2 regions of the Vibrio sp. JCM 18905 genome follow, and region 1 is predicted to be linked to the other one. Evidence: predicted binding sites of a transcription regulator. Region 1 holds the regulator's gene; the other holds the start of a gene.

The links. Region 1 encodes MetJ, which represses methionine synthesis genes. Its sites were predicted from a motif close to TTAGACNTNTANANGTCTAA; they were not measured.
Region 2: metN (methionine ABC transporter ATP-binding protein MetN) is a predicted target of MetJ. The motif match lies at 7,465-7,484, and genes of this name have one in related genera.

Annotation. Positions count from the first base shown of each region.
Region 1 is NZ_AP043880.1:445,926-455,216, forward strand. It holds gene fusA (elongation factor G) at 47-2,146, shown strand; gene tuf (elongation factor Tu) at 2,300-3,484, shown strand; gene ACZ5ZC_RS18765 ((2Fe-2S)-binding protein) at 3,816-4,004, shown strand; gene bfr (bacterioferritin) at 4,106-4,582, shown strand; gene ACZ5ZC_RS18775 (malic enzyme-like NAD(P)-binding protein) at 4,786-6,063, shown strand; gene metJ (met regulon transcriptional regulator MetJ) at 6,177-6,497, opposite strand; gene ACZ5ZC_RS18785 (O-succinylhomoserine (thiol)-lyase) at 6,723-7,886, shown strand; gene ACZ5ZC_RS18790 (bifunctional aspartate kinase/homoserine dehydrogenase II) at 7,899-9,291, shown strand, end outside.
Region 2 is NZ_AP043879.1:685,776-695,066, forward strand. It holds gene ACZ5ZC_RS11340 (tetratricopeptide repeat protein) at 1-2,238, opposite strand, end outside; gene queF (NADPH-dependent 7-cyano-7-deazaguanine reductase QueF) at 2,404-3,249, opposite strand; gene syd (SecY-interacting protein) at 3,358-3,903, shown strand; gene ACZ5ZC_RS11355 (Zn-ribbon-containing protein) at 3,906-4,682, shown strand; gene ACZ5ZC_RS11360 (MetQ/NlpA family lipoprotein) at 4,794-5,603, opposite strand; gene ACZ5ZC_RS11365 (methionine ABC transporter permease) at 5,636-6,313, opposite strand; gene metN (methionine ABC transporter ATP-binding protein MetN) at 6,303-7,337, opposite strand; gene gmhB (D-glycero-beta-D-manno-heptose 1,7-bisphosphate 7-phosphatase) at 7,679-8,230, shown strand; gene treR (trehalose operon repressor TreR) at 8,334-9,281, shown strand.

The sequences.
Region 1 (9,291 bases):
GCACTTTTCTATACTCTAAGGTACACCTTAGTAAGAGGATACAATCGTGGCTCGTAAAACTCCTATTGAGCGCTACCGTAATATCGGTATCTGTGCTCACGTAGATGCAGGAAAAACAACCACAACTGAGCGTATTCTGTTCTACACTGGCCTTTCTCACAAAATCGGCGAAGTTCACGATGGTGCTGCAACCATGGACTGGATGGAGCAGGAGCAGGAACGTGGTATCACTATCACATCCGCTGCGACTACTACATTCTGGCGTGGTATGGAAGCACAGTTCCCTGAGCATCGCGTAAACATCATTGATACCCCTGGACACGTTGACTTTACTATCGAAGTAGAGCGTTCTCTTCGTGTACTTGATGGTGCTGTGGTTGTGTTCTGTGGCTCATCTGGTGTTGAACCTCAGTCTGAAACTGTATGGCGTCAAGCAGACAAATACCACGTTCCACGTTTGGTATTTGTAAACAAGATGGACCGTGCGGGAGCAGACTTCCTACGCGTTGTGGACCAAATTAAAAATCGTCTTGGTGCGAACCCTGTTCCAATCCAACTGAACGTTGGTGCAGAAGATGAGTTCAGAGGTGTCATCGACCTTATCAAGATGAAGATGATCAACTGGAATGAAGCCGATCAAGGCACTTCGTTTACTTACGAAGACATCCCAGCTGACATGATCGAACTTGCTGAAGAGTGGCGCAACCACATGGTTGAATCCGCTGCTGAAGCTAGCGAAGAGCTGATGGACAAGTACCTTGAAGAAGGTGAATTGACTGAAGCTGAGCTCAAACAAGCTCTACGTACTCGTACACTAAACAACGAAATCGTACTGGCCACTTGTGGTAGTGCGTTTAAGAACAAAGGTGTTCAAGCGGTACTAGATGCTGTGATCGAGTTCTTGCCATCGCCAGTTGACGTACCTGCAATTAAAGGTGTTGACGAAAGAGAAAATGAAGTTGAGCGTCACGCTGACGACAACGAACCATTCTCTGCGCTAGCATTTAAGATCGCGACTGACCCATTCGTGGGTACGCTAACGTTCATGCGTGTTTACTCTGGTGTAGTAAACTCCGGCGACGCTGTTTACAACTCTGTAAAAGAGAAGAAAGAGCGTTTCGGTCGTATCGTTCAGATGCATGCGAATAAGCGTGAAGAAGTGAAAGAAGTTCGCGCTGGTGATATCGCTGCTGCTATCGGTCTGAAAGACGTAACAACAGGTGACACATTGTGTGATCAGAACCACAAAGTGATTCTAGAGCGCATGGAGTTCCCTGAACCAGTTATTCAGATTGCTGTAGAACCTCGTTCTAAGGCAGACCAAGAGAAAATGGCTATCGCGCTAGGTAAACTGGCTGCGGAAGATCCATCATTCCGCGTGGAAACGGACGACGAATCAGGTCAGACTCTGATCTCAGGTATGGGTGAACTTCACCTAGACATTATCGTTGATCGTATGAAGCGTGAATTCAGCGTTGATTGTAACGTTGGTAAACCTCAGGTTGCTTACCGTGAAACCATTCGTGGTAAAGCGGAAGTTGAAGGTAAGTTTGTTCGTCAATCAGGTGGTCGTGGTCAATACGGTCATGTGTGGGTCAAACTTGAGCCTTCTGAACCTGGCGAAGGTTTCGTATTCGTAGACGAAATCGTGGGTGGTGTGATTCCTAAGGAATACATCAGTTCGGTATCGAAAGGTATCGAGGAACAAATGAATAGTGGTGTTCTAGCGGGTTACCCTGTACTAGATATTAAAGCTACACTATTTGATGGTTCTTACCACGATGTAGACTCAAGCGAGATGGCGTTTAAGATCGCTGGCTCGATGGCATTCAAGAAAGGTGCACTAGAAGCACAACCTGTGATTCTAGAACCAATGATGAATGTCGAAGTAACCACTCCGGAAGACTGGATGGGTGACGTTGTTGGTGACCTAAACCGTCGTCGCGGTATCATTGAAGGCATGGACGAAGGTGTGGCTGGTCTTAAGATCATCCGTGCTCAAGTACCACTATCTGAAATGTTCGGTTACGCAACTGATCTACGTTCTGCAACTCAAGGCCGTGCGTCTTACTCTATGGAGTTTCACGAGTACGCTGAAGTGCCGAAAAACTTCGCAGATAAAATTATTGCAGAGCGTGGTTACTAATTGACGATTGAACTACAAAAAGTTTACGACTTTTTGCGAGATCAGGGCGTCCAAATATTGCGCTAACGGGCGTTGGCGCATAAAATAACAATTTCTGGCGCGTCGTCGATCAATAATGATCACGACGAATCATAACTAGGAAGGAACACGATCGTGTCTAAAGAAAAATTTGAACGTACGAAACCGCACGTTAACGTTGGTACTATCGGCCACGTTGACCACGGTAAAACAACTCTAACTGCAGCTATCTGTACTACTCTTGCTAAAGTTTACGGCGGTGTAGCTAAAGACTTCGCATCTATCGATAACGCTCCAGAAGAGCGTGAGCGCGGTATCACAATCGCAACTTCTCACGTTGAGTACGACACTCCAACTCGTCACTACGCACACGTTGACTGTCCAGGACACGCGGACTACGTTAAAAACATGATCACTGGTGCTGCACAGATGGACGGTGGTATCCTAGTTGTTGCTGCGACAGATGGCCCAATGCCACAAACTCGTGAGCACATCCTACTAGGCCGTCAGGTTGGTATCCCATACATCATCGTATTCATGAACAAATGTGACATGGTTGACGATGAAGAGCTACTAGAACTAGTAGAAATGGAAGTTCGTGAACTTCTATCTGAATATGATTTCCCAGGTGATGACCTACCAGTTATCCAAGGTTCTGCACTAGGCGCACTAAACGGCGAAGAGCAGTGGGAAGCGAAAATCGTTGAACTAGCTGAAGCTCTAGATACTTACATCCCTGAGCCAGAGCGTGCGGTAGATCAGCCATTCCTAATGCCTATCGAAGACGTATTCTCAATCCAAGGTCGTGGTACAGTAGTAACTGGCCGTATCGAGCGTGGTATCCTAACTGTAGGTGACGAAGTTGCTATCGTAGGTATCAAAGACACTACTACTACTACATGTACTGGTGTTGAGATGTTCCGTAAGCTTCTAGACGAAGGCCGTGCAGGTGAGAACGTTGGTGCACTTCTACGTGGTACTAAGCGTGACGAAGTTGAACGTGGTCAAGTACTAGCGAAGCCTGGTTCAATCACTCCACACACTAAGTTCGAATCAGAAGTATACGTACTGTCTAAAGATGAAGGTGGTCGTCACACTCCATTCTTCAAAGGCTACCGTCCACAGTTCTACTTCCGTACAACTGACGTAACTGGTGACATCCAGCTACCAGAAGGCGTAGAAATGGTAATGCCAGGTGACAACGTACAGATGACTGTTGAGCTAATCGCACCAATCGCAATGGACGAAGGTCTACGTTTCGCGATCCGTGAAGGTGGCCGTACAGTAGGTGCTGGTGTTGTTGCTAAGATCTTCGACTAATTCATAACGAATTAAACGAAATCTTGCACTCTTCTTCTTTATGAAGAAAGCGCATCGAGAAAGGGAAGCTTAGGCTTCCCTTTTTTATATCTAAATTATATTTGGTTATAAGTGTTCGTAGGAAATACGTTAATTTTTTAATTTAAAAACAGAATATTACCGGCTCTATTTTTCAACACCTTTGGTCGTAACACCTAACTCTCTGATCTTGGCCTACTGTCACCAAATCTATATAACAAAATATTCTGAACAGACCCATCAATGCGACTGGTAACAAGAACTATTCTTGTTTATATTGGTTGCCACAGGTTAATTTAATAGGTTTTTGAGTATGTACGTTTGTCTTTGCCATGGGGTCTCCGACAAGAAAATTAGGAAGTTGGCGATAGATGAAGGCGTAACGGATATTAAAGGAATCAAAAAATGCACAGCATTGGGTAGCCAATGTGGTAAGTGCATCAGACAGGCCAAGGATATTTTAGCGGAAACCAGTTACACGGTATTCAAACAAGCTAGCTAATTACTGTGAGCATGCGGTAATTAAGTAATTATTTGCCTAGCGTTTTGACACCTTCTCATTTGCTTCTACATTTAAATGAAGCTAAAGAGGAGGTTTTTGTCATGAAAGGCGATCCAATCATCATCCAACATCTCAATAAAGTGCTCGGAAATGAGCTCATCGCTATTAATCAGTATTTTCTTCATGCTCGAATGTATAAGGACTGGGGGTTAAAGCACCTAGCAGATAAGGAATATCACGAATCTATCGATGAGATGAAACATGCCGATCATCTGATTGAGCGTATTTTGTTTCTTGAGGGCTTACCGAATCTACAAGATTTAGGCAAGTTGATGATAGGTGAAGACACTAAAGAAATGCTCGAGTGTGACTTAAAGCTTGAAATGGCCGCCATTCCAGATTTAAAAGATGCGATTGCTTATGCTGAAGACATTCGAGACTATGTGTCTCGCGATCTATTTCAAGATATTCTTGAAGATGAAGAAGAGCATGTTGATTGGCTAGAGACGCAACTTGGCTTGATTGAAATGTCTGGCATTGAGAACTACCTCCAAGCGCAATACGTAGACGAAGAGTAATAACGTCCAGGATTTTGCGCACTTCAATTGTAAGAAGAAAAGAGCACCTGACTCGAAAATCAGGTGCTTATCCCCGCTATCTGGTCTAATCTCTTTTATTATCGGCTTTTTAAGGATATTGCTCGCAATCTTGCCTATGAAGTTTGATTTCTATCCGATAGAATTTATCCCCCCTTACCTAAAAATAAAAAAGAGAAACGTCCATGTCTGAAGACAATCGCCAAGCAGCCACTCCAGAAGAAGAACATCGCCAAAAAGCATTGGATTACCATGCTTATCCAACCCCAGGGAAGATTGCTGTCGAGTTGACAAAGCCTGCGGAAACGGCGGGTGATCTTGCCCTTGCTTACAGCCCTGGTGTTGCAGAACCAGTGCGTGAGATCGCACAAAACCCTGATAACGTGTACAAGTACACAGCGAAAGGCAACATGGTTGCTGTTATTTCTAACGGTACCGCTATTTTAGGTCTAGGTAACCTAGGTCCACTTGCATCTAAGCCAGTAATGGAAGGTAAAGCGTTACTGTTTAAGCGTTTTGCAGGTCTTGATTCGATTGATATTGAAGTTAAGCACCGCACGATCGATGAATTTGTTGATACTGTCGCAAGCATTGCAGACACCTTTGGTGGTATCAACCTTGAAGATATTAAAGCACCAGATTGCTTTGAGATTGAAAAGCGTTTAATTGAGCGTTGTGATGTACCAGTATTCCACGATGATCAGCACGGTACTGCGATTGTAACGGCGGCAGGCATGCTGAACGCGATCGAACTTCAAGGTAAGAAGCTTGAAGACTCAACGATCGTTTGTCTTGGCGCTGGCGCTGCAGCTGTTGCGTGTATGGAGCTGCTGATTAAATGTGGTGCAATGCGCGAAAAAATTTACATGCTGGATCGTAAAGGTGTGATCCACACTCGTCGTGATGATCTTAATGAATACAAGCAGCTATTCGCAAACAACACGGACAAACGCACATTAGAAGATGTGATTGAAGGCGCGGATCTGTTCCTAGGTGTATCTGGTCCAAACCTATTGCCAGCGGAAGCGTTGAAGCTGATGGCAGATAAGCCAATCGTATTTGCATGTTCGAATCCAGATCCTGAAATTAAGCCGGAACTTGCCCACGCTGTTCGTGATGATTTGATCATGGGGACTGGCCGTAGTGATTACCCGAACCAAGTAAACAACGTATTGTGTTTCCCATTCATCTTCCGTGGTGCTCTTGATGTGCGCGCAAGTGAAATCAATGATGAAATGAAACTTGCAGCCGTTGAGGCGATTCGTGAGCTAGCAAAAGAGCCTGTACCTGAAACTGTATTGAAGGCCGCAGGCGTCGATAAGCTTGAGTTTGGTGCAGACTACATCATTCCAAAACCAATGGACTCACGTTTACTACCACGTGTTGCAAAAGCAGTGGCTCAGGCGGCGGTTGATTCAGGTGTTGCTCGTATCGAGATGCCTGAAAACTACATGGCAGAGTAATATATCTATTAGATGTGATGTACAAAAAATGGGACGCAATCGCGTCCCATTTTTTATGTCATTCTGTTGGCTTGAGATAAGAATTGCTATCTGAAGCCTCCAGCCTCGCTTTTTTACTCTTCGTCAAACGACTCAAATTCGATGCCCATTTCCGTCATCAGTGCTTTTACTTCTGTTGGAATATCATCTGGACGGTCTTTACGAAGGTCTTCATCTGTTGGAAGTGGCTGACCTGTGTACGCGTGCAAAAATGCTTCGCATAGTAATTCACTATTGGTTGCATGGCGTAAGTTATTGATCTGACGGCGAGTACGCTCATCAGTTAGCACTTTTAAAACTTTTAGCGGGATAGAGACGGTAATTTTTTTTACTTGTTCGCTTTTTTTGCCGTGCTCTGCATATGGGCTAATGTATTCGCCATTCCAGTCAGCCATTGCACACCTTCATTTATGTAATCGGTTAAAAATAATTTAGGTGCTGATTTTAGCTGCATTTACCGCCATAAGCAAAGACATATAGACGTCTAGAAGTGTTGACGTCTCATTTTTTGACGAGTAAAGTGAACAGAACAGCAAAGGAAGCGTGTTGATCACTTTATTTTACTCATTAGATATAGCGCATTCCTATTTAGAAGTCATTACCCGTGAAAGGATACACCCATGAGCTCTCGCAAACCTGCGACCATTGCAGTACGCACTGGTATTGAATCAGACAGCCAATATCACGCTGTCGTTCCACCTATTTATCTTTCCACTAACTATGGTTTTCCTGCTTTTGGTGAAGTACCTAAGTATGATTACACGCGATCTGGAAATCCAAACCGCGGACTGTTGGAAAGTGCGTTATCTGAACTCGAGTCTGGAAAAGGAGCGGTTGTCACGAACTGCGGTACGTCTGCATTAAATTTATGGGTGTCCGCTTTTCTTGGCCCTGATGATCTCATTATTGCTCCTCACGATTGTTATGGCGGCACCTATCGTCTTTTTAATACCCGAGCCAACAAAGGCGATTTTAAGGTTCAGTTTGTCGATCAATCAGACGAGCAAGCTTTGGATGCAGCATTAGCACAAAAACCAAAACTCATTTTGCTAGAAACTCCGTCAAACCCTCTGGTTCGCGTAGTGGATATTGCAGCTACCTGTGAAAAAGCGAAACAAGTCGGCGCGTTAGTTGCGGTGGACAATACCTTTTTGACACCCGTGTACCAAAAGCCCTTGGACTTGGGCGCAGATTTCGTCATTCACTCCACAACGAAGTATATCAACGGTCATTCAGACGTGATTGGTGGCGTGATCATCACCAAAACAGAAGCGCATGCAGAAGAGCTTGCATGGTGGGGCAATTGCATTGGTGCGACTGGCACACCTTTCGATAGTTATATGACGTTGCGAGGCATTCGTACACTTGGTGCTCGCATGCGAGTGCATGAAGAGAGTTCACAGCAGGTACTGGCTTATCTCCAGAAGCAAGCGTTAGTTAAAACCATTTATCATCCAAGCCTGCCGGAGCACCCAGGTCATGACATCGCTAAAAAGCAGCAAACTGGTTTTGGCTCTATGCTGAGCTTTGAGTTTGCCGGTTCGTTTGAGCAGTTAAAAGTGTTCGTTAAAGAGCTCCAACTGTTTTCATTGGCTGAGTCATTAGGTGGAGTAGAAAGCTTGATTTGTCATCCGGCATCCATGACGCATCGCGCTATGGGAGAGGAAGCACTGGCAGAAGCGGGGGTGTCACATCAACTATTGCGTTTGTCTGTCGGCTTGGAAGATGCACAAGATCTCATCACGGATTTAGAGCAAGCATTCGCTAAAGCTGCCCAACAATAGGAGACGAGAATAATGACTGTACAACGTCAGCTGCATAAGTTTGGTGGCAGTAGCTTAGCAAACCCAGAATGCTATTTACGCGTTGTGGATATTCTTAAGGAGTATTCGACGGAAAATGATCTCGTGGTCGTTTCGGCGGCAGGAAAAACTACTAACCGCTTGATTGAGTTCCTGGAAGGGTTAGAGAAAGATGGCCGAATCGCACATGAAGCACTTCAAAGCCTAAGGCAGTTCCAAACGGAGCTAATAGAAAATTTGTTGGAAAATGAAGTACAAGAAGAGCTATTAGCGTTACTGCATGATGAGTTCAGTACCTTATCTGAGCTGACAGCACCACTCACTGGCGCGCAAAAAGCCGCGGTACTAGGACATGGAGAAGTTTGGTCTGCTCGCCTATTGGCCGCGTTATTATCTCAACGTTCTATCCCCGCTGTTGCACAAGATGCACGAGCGTTTTTACGTGCGGAAGCCGGGACTCAACCTGAAGTTGATCGCGCTCGTTCATATCCTTTGATAAAAGAAGTTCTCGCGCAACACAATCATAAACGTGTGGTAATTACTGGCTTTATGGCTCAGAACGAGACGGGCGAAACCATTTTACTTGGTCGTAATGGCTCTGACTATTCTGCAACTGTCATTGGTGCTCTGGCTGAAGTGAGCACGGTCACCATTTGGAGTGACGTTGCCGGTGTCTATAGTGCCGATCCGCGTTTGGTGGCAGACGCATGTCTGTTACCGTTACTTCGATTGGATGAAGCCAGCGAACTCGCCCGTTTAGCCGCCCCAGTCCTACACAGTCGTACACTTCAGCCTGTGGCGCAAAGTACTATGGATCTCAACCTCAAGTGTAGCTATCTGCCGGAATCGGGCTCTACTCGTATTGAGCGTGTCTTAGCGTCTGGCCGTGGCGCTAAAATTATTACCTCGCTGGATGATGTTTTATTGGTGCAGATGTCTTTCATGCATGGGCACGACTTCGAAAAAACACAGAATGATGTATTACAAGCGTTGCAGCGAGCGCAATTGGAGCCATTGGCATTTGAGGCACAGCCCGATCAACACACGTTGCGCTTGGCGTATACCGCAGAAATTGCCGGTGGCGCACTGAAACACTTACAAGAGCTTGCGGTTGAAGCGGAGATTAAGCTCAAAGAAGGCTACTCTCTCTTGGCGGCGGTAGGCGCTGGCGTTACGAAAAACGCCAACCATTGTTTTGGTTTTTATCAGAAGTTAAAACACTCTCCGGTTGAATTTATTTCTGAAACTGAGTCGGGGCTGAGTTTAGTCGCCGTTTTGCGTCGTACTGATACCGAAGTGTTGGTTCAAACGATTCATAGCCAGTTGTTCCAAGCGCAAAAGCGCGTGGCGGTGGCTTTATGTGGCAAGGGCAACATTGGTTCTAGCT
Region 2 (9,291 bases), on a different replicon from region 1:
GGACGAATGGATCTTAATCAGGCCTTGGCTAATGGCATGCTGACAGGCGGTTCTTATGTTACCCGTTGCAAAGCTCGCGGCGGGCGCGTTATCGATGGCTTTCAAGAAAACCCAGTGGCTTTGCTTATCCTTCAAGCTGACTTCTCGCGCAATGTGAGTCGCAAGCAGCAATAGATCGAGTAATTCCTCGTCGTTAATTGCAGTGTAGGCTCGTGGTAAGAACGGATAATCGCTGATACCCATGCGAATAATACGGTTGACGTTGTGCTGCTGAGCGAACTCATCTACCCAAGTCTGGAATTTCTCGAACATGACTTCGGCAGAAGCATCACGGTCAGCGTTCGGTTCTATGTAGAGTAGGTTTGCATCGGAGAAATGGTAAAGACGCGACGGTTTTTCTATTTTTTCCGCAAGGAAGTCGCCAAATGCACGTTCTAGTTCCAGACCAGCCTTATAGCCGTTATGGACGTACATGCTTCGTAGGAATGGCAAGTCGATCATGACAAAGCGCAGGCGATCGTTAAGTGGCTCGTGGATCAATTCGCCCATTTGCCATTGCTCGAAAGTTTCGCTCGACTTTTTCAATGAGCGAGACAGCTTAACGTTCAGCATACGCAAGTTACGCAAACGGGAACGAGAGTGAGTGAAGAGATCATTGCGCAGTTTTTCGATTTCACTTGCTTGGCGCTGCATGATCACGCCGCGGCGCATAATGAACAAAAACATCACCAACACAGTAATAAACAATGCGAATGAGATTTTCTGGAATTTGCGGTGTTCCCTTTCCACTTGCTCAAGGCGTTCCGATTGACCAATATAGTGGATGGTTTGTTCAGCAAACTCTTTTTGTTGGCGGAATGCATCCTCACTGATTTGGTTGAGCTGTTTTTGCTCTAAACGCACAAGGTTGGTGTATTTCTTATAAGCCTGCAGAGAAAGTTGGTATTCGCCTGCCTGCTCGTAACCAAGCCCGAGTAAGCGGTAAGACTGCTGCTTAATGAAGTTGTTATTTTCAGGTGACTTTTCAGCAAGTGCTAACGCCAGCTTTGCATTGGTAATGACGTTTTTACTGTCGTTTTGATGATAAGCCAGGCCTGACTGAAGCAATGCTGCCTTTGCTTCAAGCTTAGGAATGTCAGTGTATTCTAAAAGCTCTTTAGATCGGTCTAGGTATTGTTCTGCTAGCGCGTAATTGTAGAGTTGCAGATAGGTAGCCGCCAAGCTTAAGCGAATCTTAATGATCCGATTAATGTTCTTACTGGTGCTTTCATGGTCCAGCACGTTGAAGTAGTGCACCAAGGCAAGGTTAAACTTGCCTTGGTAAAAATAAATGTCACCCATTTGCTCAAGGACATCCGCTAGGATGGGAGAGCTAGGGTAGGAGTCATAGAAGTCTGCGGCTTGAGATAAGTATTCGATCGCTTTGTCGTAAACTCGGCGCTCTTGGAAGAGCCTCGCCAACAGGCGATTAACTTTTGCTAACCTTGCGCCACTGTCACTCTCAATAGATTGCCAATAACCGTAAAGCAGTTCCGACAAAGCCAAATTGTATTTCTTGCTATTCAGATAAAACTCGCCGACGGCTGTGTAATAGTCGATCAAGGCTAAGTCAGATCGGCTGTCTTCAAGCATAGTTTTGGCTTGAGAATACAAACTTTCCGCTTTAATCAGATCGCCACTATGTGAAGCGAGGAGCGCTCTTTGCATTACTAATCGATAGCGAACGCTGTCGGTACGTTGCAATACCGCATCAGCTTCATCGAGTTGCTGCTCAATTTGGTTAAGCGTGTCTTCCGCTTTTGAGTAGTTTTTGTCGTACATCCAAATCATTTGGTTGCGCATCAGCTGGAGATCTAAATCCATGTACGGCAATTGATATTCTTGCGCTAAGCGCTCGGCTTTGTTTAGGTGTTCGATAGCTGAACGAACGTTACCCATGGCGTAGTCTGCCTGAGCGATAATCTTGTGTGCTTCGATGGTGCTGCTTGGTGTGCGAACGCTACGATCGGTCTCGTCACGAGACATCGCAGAAGGGCTGTCACTCTCTTTGCGTTCCGTTAGCTCACGTTGTGACAAGTAGTTGGTTGCCGCTTGTTTTGCTTGTGATGGCTCTATTTCCGCCAATTGTTGTGCTTCGTTGAGTAACGCGGACGATAAAATAGTCGCATGAAGCGGCTGTACAAACAGCAAGCAAAGAAAGCCAATCAACTTGAATAGACGCGAACTGTCCCAAAACATCCTTTCGTTCCCTCGAACTGTTTTTAGATATGGCGGATAACGGTAAAAGACCTCAACAAGCCCCTTAAATGCAGGTTGAAGCCATTTGATATAGTAACATGCTTGGAGAATAAAAACGTCCGGTAACCCTTTAGATTACCGAACTTATTTCTGTCACTAACGCGATTACTGACGAGCCATGCGGTGGTTGTGATCTGGCTTGTCTTGTTCCGTAGAGCGGTACGGGTTGATGTCCAAGCCACCACGGCGTGTGTAGCGGGCGAATACGGTCAGTTTGTTTGGTTGGCAGTATTTCATTAGATCCGTAAAAATACGCTCAACACACTGTTCGTGAAATTCGTTGTGCTCGCGGAAAGATACCAAGTAACGCAGCAGTTTCTCGCGATCTATTTTCGCACCTTGGTAGCGAATTTCTACACTGCCCCAGTCGGGTTGATTGGTGATCAAACAGTTTGACTTCAATAGGTGGCTATGTAGGATTTCTTCCACTTGCTCTTCACCTGCAGCGCCTTCAAGCAAATCGGCATCAAAATCGTAACTGGTGATGTCAATGTCTTGGTCATCAATGCACTCGCCTTCCATTGTCACAATAGGTTGATTGGTGTAATGAGTAACCGGGTTCACCTCGACCAACACCTTTTCACCGGCACATTCAGATAGGTCTTGCGTTAAACGCTCTTCAACTTCTTCCCAGCTTGAAAAACGGGTTTGGTTGTAGCTGTTTAAGTACAGTTTGAAAGACTTCGACTCAATCAAGTTTGCACTGGTGGCTGGAATGTATACTTCGCCAACGGCCACTTGTGGTAAGCCTTTACTATTTAACCAAGATAGCTCGTACAGCGTCCAAATGTCGTGGCCCATAAAAGGAAGGCTGTCGCCTAACTGAAGGTCATCTCGGTTTAGGCTACGAGGAACTGGTTGCAGCAAGCTTGGGTCGTATTGGTTCGCATACTCGGTCTTTTTACCTAGTGTTAGGCCAGCAAGCTCTTTAGCGTCAGAATATTTGCTCATACTTTGTGGTCGTTTTCGATTAGAATGGCGAGAATTTTACTGAATCCGCTGGTCAATTGCCATCCGGCAAACACGGCTATCTGATAAATAAGGAATGAGGAGACCTTCATGACCCAAAACGTTACTCAGGCGCTACAAGAGTTCAGCCTGCGCTACCAACAAGCTTGGCAAGCTAAATATAATGAGTTGCCAAGCAGTGAAGAGCTTGCAGATCTTGTTTCTCCTTGTGTCGAAGAGAAGCGTGATGGAAAGGTGCTTTGGAAAGCGGTCGCACGTGATGAAATGGCCGATTTCACTAATGTGGAAAATGCGATTGAGTTGTCACTGCAAGATGATGTAAAAGCCTTTTATGGTTCTCAATACAGCGCTGATATGGAGGCAACTTGGCAAGGTAATTCGTTGACGCTGCTGCAAGTGTGGAGCGATGATGATTTTGTGCGCCTACAAGAAAATCTTCTTGGTCATTTGGTGACGCAACGTCGCCTGAAACTTAAACCAACGGTATTTATCGCGGCGACAGATGAGGAAATGGATGTAATCTCTATTTGTAACCTCACTGGTAATGTGATTTTAGAGCGTTTAGGTACGTCTAAACGCGATGTGCTGGCGGATTCATTGGCTGAGTTCTTGAGCAAGTTAGAGGCCGCTGTCTAAATATGTACGTTGTTGAGTTGCAGTTTGAGTGTTTTGATAACACCACCGTCAGCGCGGTAGACAAAGCCATTAATGGCTTGATGGATGCGTTGCGTTACAACGGCCAAGTACTAGGCCGTGAATTCCCGATAGTGATGGGAGATGGCGAGTTTTATGTTCGTGTCGTTTGCCCAGAGCAAGACAGTTTGCATCCACGTTATCACTCAGATTTTGTCAAAGTGTGCATGAACCGTTTGTCAGACGCGTCTTTGCTTGCACCGAAAATGCGTATGCTTGGCCGTGATTTAAATTCAGAACAAGCGGCCGAAGAAGAGACACCTAGCTGGCAAGTGTTGTACACGACTTATGTTCATACGTGTTCGCCATTGCGCAGTGGGGAAACGTTGTTGCCGATTCCTTTGTATCGCAATGAGCCGACGCTAAATGGTGACCATAAAGCCGTCATCAAATGGCAGACAGAATGGCAAGCGTGCGATGAAATCCAAATGGCTGGCGGGTGCCGTGCAGAGCATGCGGCGCTGCACGAGATTTGCGATGTAGACAGCGTGTTGTTCCGCCGCGGTTGGGATTTGCGAGGTCGTATCGAATACATCACGAAGATTCCTACGTACTATTACCAGTATCGTGTCGGTGGTCAGTCGCTGGAGAGCGAGAAAGCGCGCAAGTGCCCAAAATGCGGTGGAGAGTGGCTACTCGATGAGCCACTACATGACATATTTCATTTTAAGTGTGATGACTGCCGAATCGTGTCGAACATCTCTTGGGACCACCTTAAGTAGCGAATTGAAGCTACTTAAATGGGTAGATAGACAAATAGAAAGGGCTGATGTTTTCACATCAGCCCTTTTATGTTTAGAACGTTGTTTTCGGTCATGTTTTGAAAAGTGGGATTACCAACCTTTCACAACACCGCCTTTGAACAGCTCTTTTGCCGCTTCGTAAACTTCTTCCGTTTGGTAAGCTTTTACGAAGTTTTGTACGTTTTGCGCATTAACATTTTCTTCGCGAGCGACGATTAGGTTTACGTATGGTGAGTCTTTATCTTCAACAAACACACCGTCACGCTCTGGCGATAGGTCGATAGAACTTGCGTAAGTGGTGTTGATGATAGATAGCGTTACGTCATCCAGTGAACGTGGAAGTTGTGGCGCTTCTAACTCAATGATTTCGATATTTTTAGGGTTGCCTACGATGTCACGTACTGTAGCGAGTAGACCAACGCCATCACGTAGCGTAATCAAACCTTGTTGCTCAAGAAGTAGTAGTGAGCGACCTAGGTTCGTTGGATCGTTTGGAACTGCGATGCGTACGCCATCTTGGATTTCATCGATTGACTTCACTTGCTTAGAGTAGCCAGCAATCGGATAAACGAATGAGTTACCCGCGATAGCCAGTTTGTAGCCGCGGTCTTTCACTTGTTGGTCTAGGTATGGTTTATGTTGGAACGCATTCGCGTCTACTGAACCATCATCCAGAGCTGCGTTTGGGGTTACGTAATCGGTAAATGTTACTAATTCAACGTCTAGGTTGTACTTTTCTTTTGCTACTTTAGCTGCCACTTCGGCAACTTGTGCTTCAGCACCAGCAATAACGCCAACTTTTACTTTATTTACGTCTACTTCTTTGTCGCCACAACCCGCTAGAACAAGAGCAGAAGCGGCTGTTGCTACAGTCAAAAGACCTTTAAGGCTAAATTTCATCTTTATCTCCTTATAATTTGTATTTTCAATGCTTATCTGTGGTCTACACGGCGCACCACTGCGTCACCGATAGACTGAATAATCTGTACTAGAACAATCAACATCACGACAGTCACGGCCATGATAGTTACATCATAGCGGTGGAAACCGTAACGGATGGCTACGTCGCCGAGGCCGCCGCCGCCTACCGTTCCCGCCATGGCCGAGTAGCTAACGAGAGTGACTAAGGTGATCGTTACTGAGTTAACAATAGTCGGCATTGCTTCAGGTAGTAGAACTTTTGTGATGATCTGTGTTGGTGTCGCCCCCATTGACTGCGCCGCTTCCACCAAGCCTGTTGGTACCTCTAACAAAGCACCTTCAATAAGACGTGCAACAAACGGAATGGCACCAATAGTCAGTGGGACGATTGCTGCGGTTGTACCGATAAAGGTTCCAACTAGCATTTTTGTCACTGGAATAATCGCAACCATCAGGACGAGGAATGGCACAGAACGACCAATGTTAACGACAGCGCCTAAGCTGCTATTTAGTTTGGTGTTTTCAAGTAGGCCGCCTTTCTTAGTAATATGGAGGATTACGCCTAATGGAATACCCACGGCAAAGCCGACTAATCCGGCAACCGCAACCATGTAAAGCGTTTCCCACGTTGCACCTAAAAGTAGTTTGCTGTTTAAACTCAGCCATTCAGAAATTGTATTAAAGGACATAACCAAGTACCTCTACTTTTACGTTGTGCTTACGCAGGTATTCCAATGCTGCGTTGTCATCTTCTTCGTTACCAAATAGCTCTGCGACCATCATGCCGAATTTCACTCCGCCAGCGTAATCAAGATCGGAGCTCAAAATACTCACATCAATATTGTATTTACGAGAAATTTGCGACATTAGCGGTGCATCGACGGTTGCGCCGGTAAACTCTAAGCGAACTAATGGGTAGCTGCCATCAACACGCTCTGCTTGCAGACGTGCTTGGTAATCTTCAGGAATGGATAGATCCAGCGTTGAGCGAATGAATTGGTGCGCCAGCTCCGTTTTAGGGTGCGCGAAAATATCGCCAACGGTGCCTTTCTCCACCAATTCACCACCACCGATGATCGCCACTTCGTGACAGATGCTTTTTACCACTTCCATTTCGTGGGTGATCAGTAGAATCGTGATGTTGAGTTTGCGGTTGATCTCTTTCAATAGCTCAAGGATAGATTGAGTTGTTGCAGGATCCAGTGCGCTAGTGGCTTCGTCACACAGCAGTACGCTTGGGTCGGATGCCAATGCGCGAGCAATCGCCACACGTTGTTTTTGACCGCCACTTAGGTTGGACGGATAGCTTTCGTGTTTGTCGGCTAAGCCAACAAGTTTTAGTAACTCAGTGACTTTTGTTGTGATTTGCGATTTGTCTTTGCCTGCCAGTTCCAGTGGTAGCGCCACGTTATCAAACACAGTACGAGACGAAAGCAGATTAAAATGCTGGAAGATCATGCCGATGTTACGGCGCGTTTCGACCAACTGCTTTTTGCTGAGTTTTGTTAAATCAATGCCATCAACGATGATGGAGCCAGATGTTGGTGCTTCTAACATGTTTACGCAGCGGATCAGCGTACTTTTACCAGCACCAGATGAACCGATAACACCGAAGATGGTGCCCTTGGCGATGTGTAGGTTAATGTCTTTCAGGGCAAGGATTTCCTTACTGCCTTGGTAGAACACTTTATTAACGTTTTTTATTTCTATCATGTTTCAACCTGCCCAAAGATACGGGGAACTTCGCTGTCAAAAACGGCATTTGACAGAACTTAATGTTGAGCTTTATCTCACTTCTCAGTTGATGCTATGGGTTAACCAGAATGAAGTCAATAGATATTTTTACGTCTAGACGTCTAAATGTATAGATGTTCTGTTTTGAAGAGAATGAGGAGTAAGTTACGAGGAGAAGATAAGTGGAGAGCCCACTCAGAATTACCGATTCTTGCCCAACAAATCAACTGTTTTGTCGAGGCCTAGAATGAATTAGATAGTGTTGAAGTTTATAAGGTATGTAATAATCTGATTAAACCGAGTTAATAGAGAAATACGTTTTGGCAAAACCTGCTGTTTTTATCGATCGTGATGGCGTGATAAACGTTGACCACGGCTACGTTCATGACGAACATGATTTTGAGTACATTGATGGTGTGTTTGAAGCGACGAAAGCGCTGAAAGATCAAGGTTACCTCTTAGTGCTAGTGACGAATCAATCGGGCATCGCACGTGGTAAATTCAGTGAAGACCGTTTCTTGTCTCTGACTCAATGGATGGACTGGAACTTTGTTGATCATGGTGTTGAGTTTGATGGTATCTACTACTGTCCACATCACCCTGAACATGGCATTGGGGATTACAAGCAAGATTGTGATTGCCGCAAGCCTAAACCTGGTATGTTTATCTCTGCTCGCGACTTCTTGAAAATCGACATGGAAAAATCTGTGATGATTGGTGATAAAGCCGAAGACATGATGGCAGCAGAAGCCGCAGGTGTTGGCACTAAGATTCTGGTTCGCACAGGTAAGCCAATCACCGAGCAAGGTGAAGTATTGGCAACGGTTGTGCTTGATAGTGTTGCTGACGTGCCTGCATATCTAAAGAAATAATCTGCACAATTCGCATATTTAAGGGAAGCGTTTGCTTCCCTTTTCTCTTATTACTGTTAAAGTTCAGTCACCTAAGCATTCATCCACTCTAGTTTGATCACTTATGAGCAAAAAACTCACTATTCTTGATATCGCGAAATTGGCAGGCGTTGGCAAATCAACAGTAAGCCGTGTGCTTACCAACGATCCAAAAGTGAAACCTCAAACGCGAGAGAAAGTAGAGCAAATCATTCGTGAATCTGGTTATGTACCGTCCAAATCTGCGCAATCAATGCGTGGCGGTAGCCAAAAAGTCATTGGTGTTATCATCTCCCGTCTGGACTCACCATCCGAAAATCGTGCTGTTGGTACAATGCTCAATGCATTGTATTCCGCTGGTTATGATGCGGTGATCATGGAGAGTCAGTTTGACCGAGACAAAACCAATGAGCACTTGAGTGTGCTTAAGCGTCGCAATGTGGATGGCGTGATTGTATTTGGCTTTACAGGATGCGATGAGCAAGCCTTAGCCGAGTGGGGCAATCGCATTGTGGTGATTGCGATGGATACCGATAACGTCTCTTCCATCAATTATGATAACCAAGGCGTGATAGACATGGCTTTGTCTCACCTTGAGCAGCAATTTTTATCTCGCATTGCTTATATTGGTGTTGATCCTGAAGACAAAACCACTGGCTTAGCTCGTCTAAATGCTTATAAATCGTGGTGTAAACGCAAGCAAATTACACCTTGTTTCCAAACCGGTAAGCTTAGCCATGAAAGTGCTTATCAGTTGGTGGACCACGTTCTGAAAGCAGACACGCAAGCCATTGTGTGTGCCAGCGATACCATTGCATTGGGCGTAATCAAGCGTCTTCAAGAGTTAGGTCGTGAAGACGTGGTCGTGACAGGCGTGGGTGGTAACGAGTTGCTTTCTTTCCTTTTCCCTAAAGTATTTAGTGTCGATCCTGGTTATACCCTTGCGGGTGAAAAGTCCGCTAAAATGCTGATTAATCAATTAAATGGCGATGAAGAAGTCGTTCACTTCACTCAACAACCTATTTGCCGCTAATCCACACTAC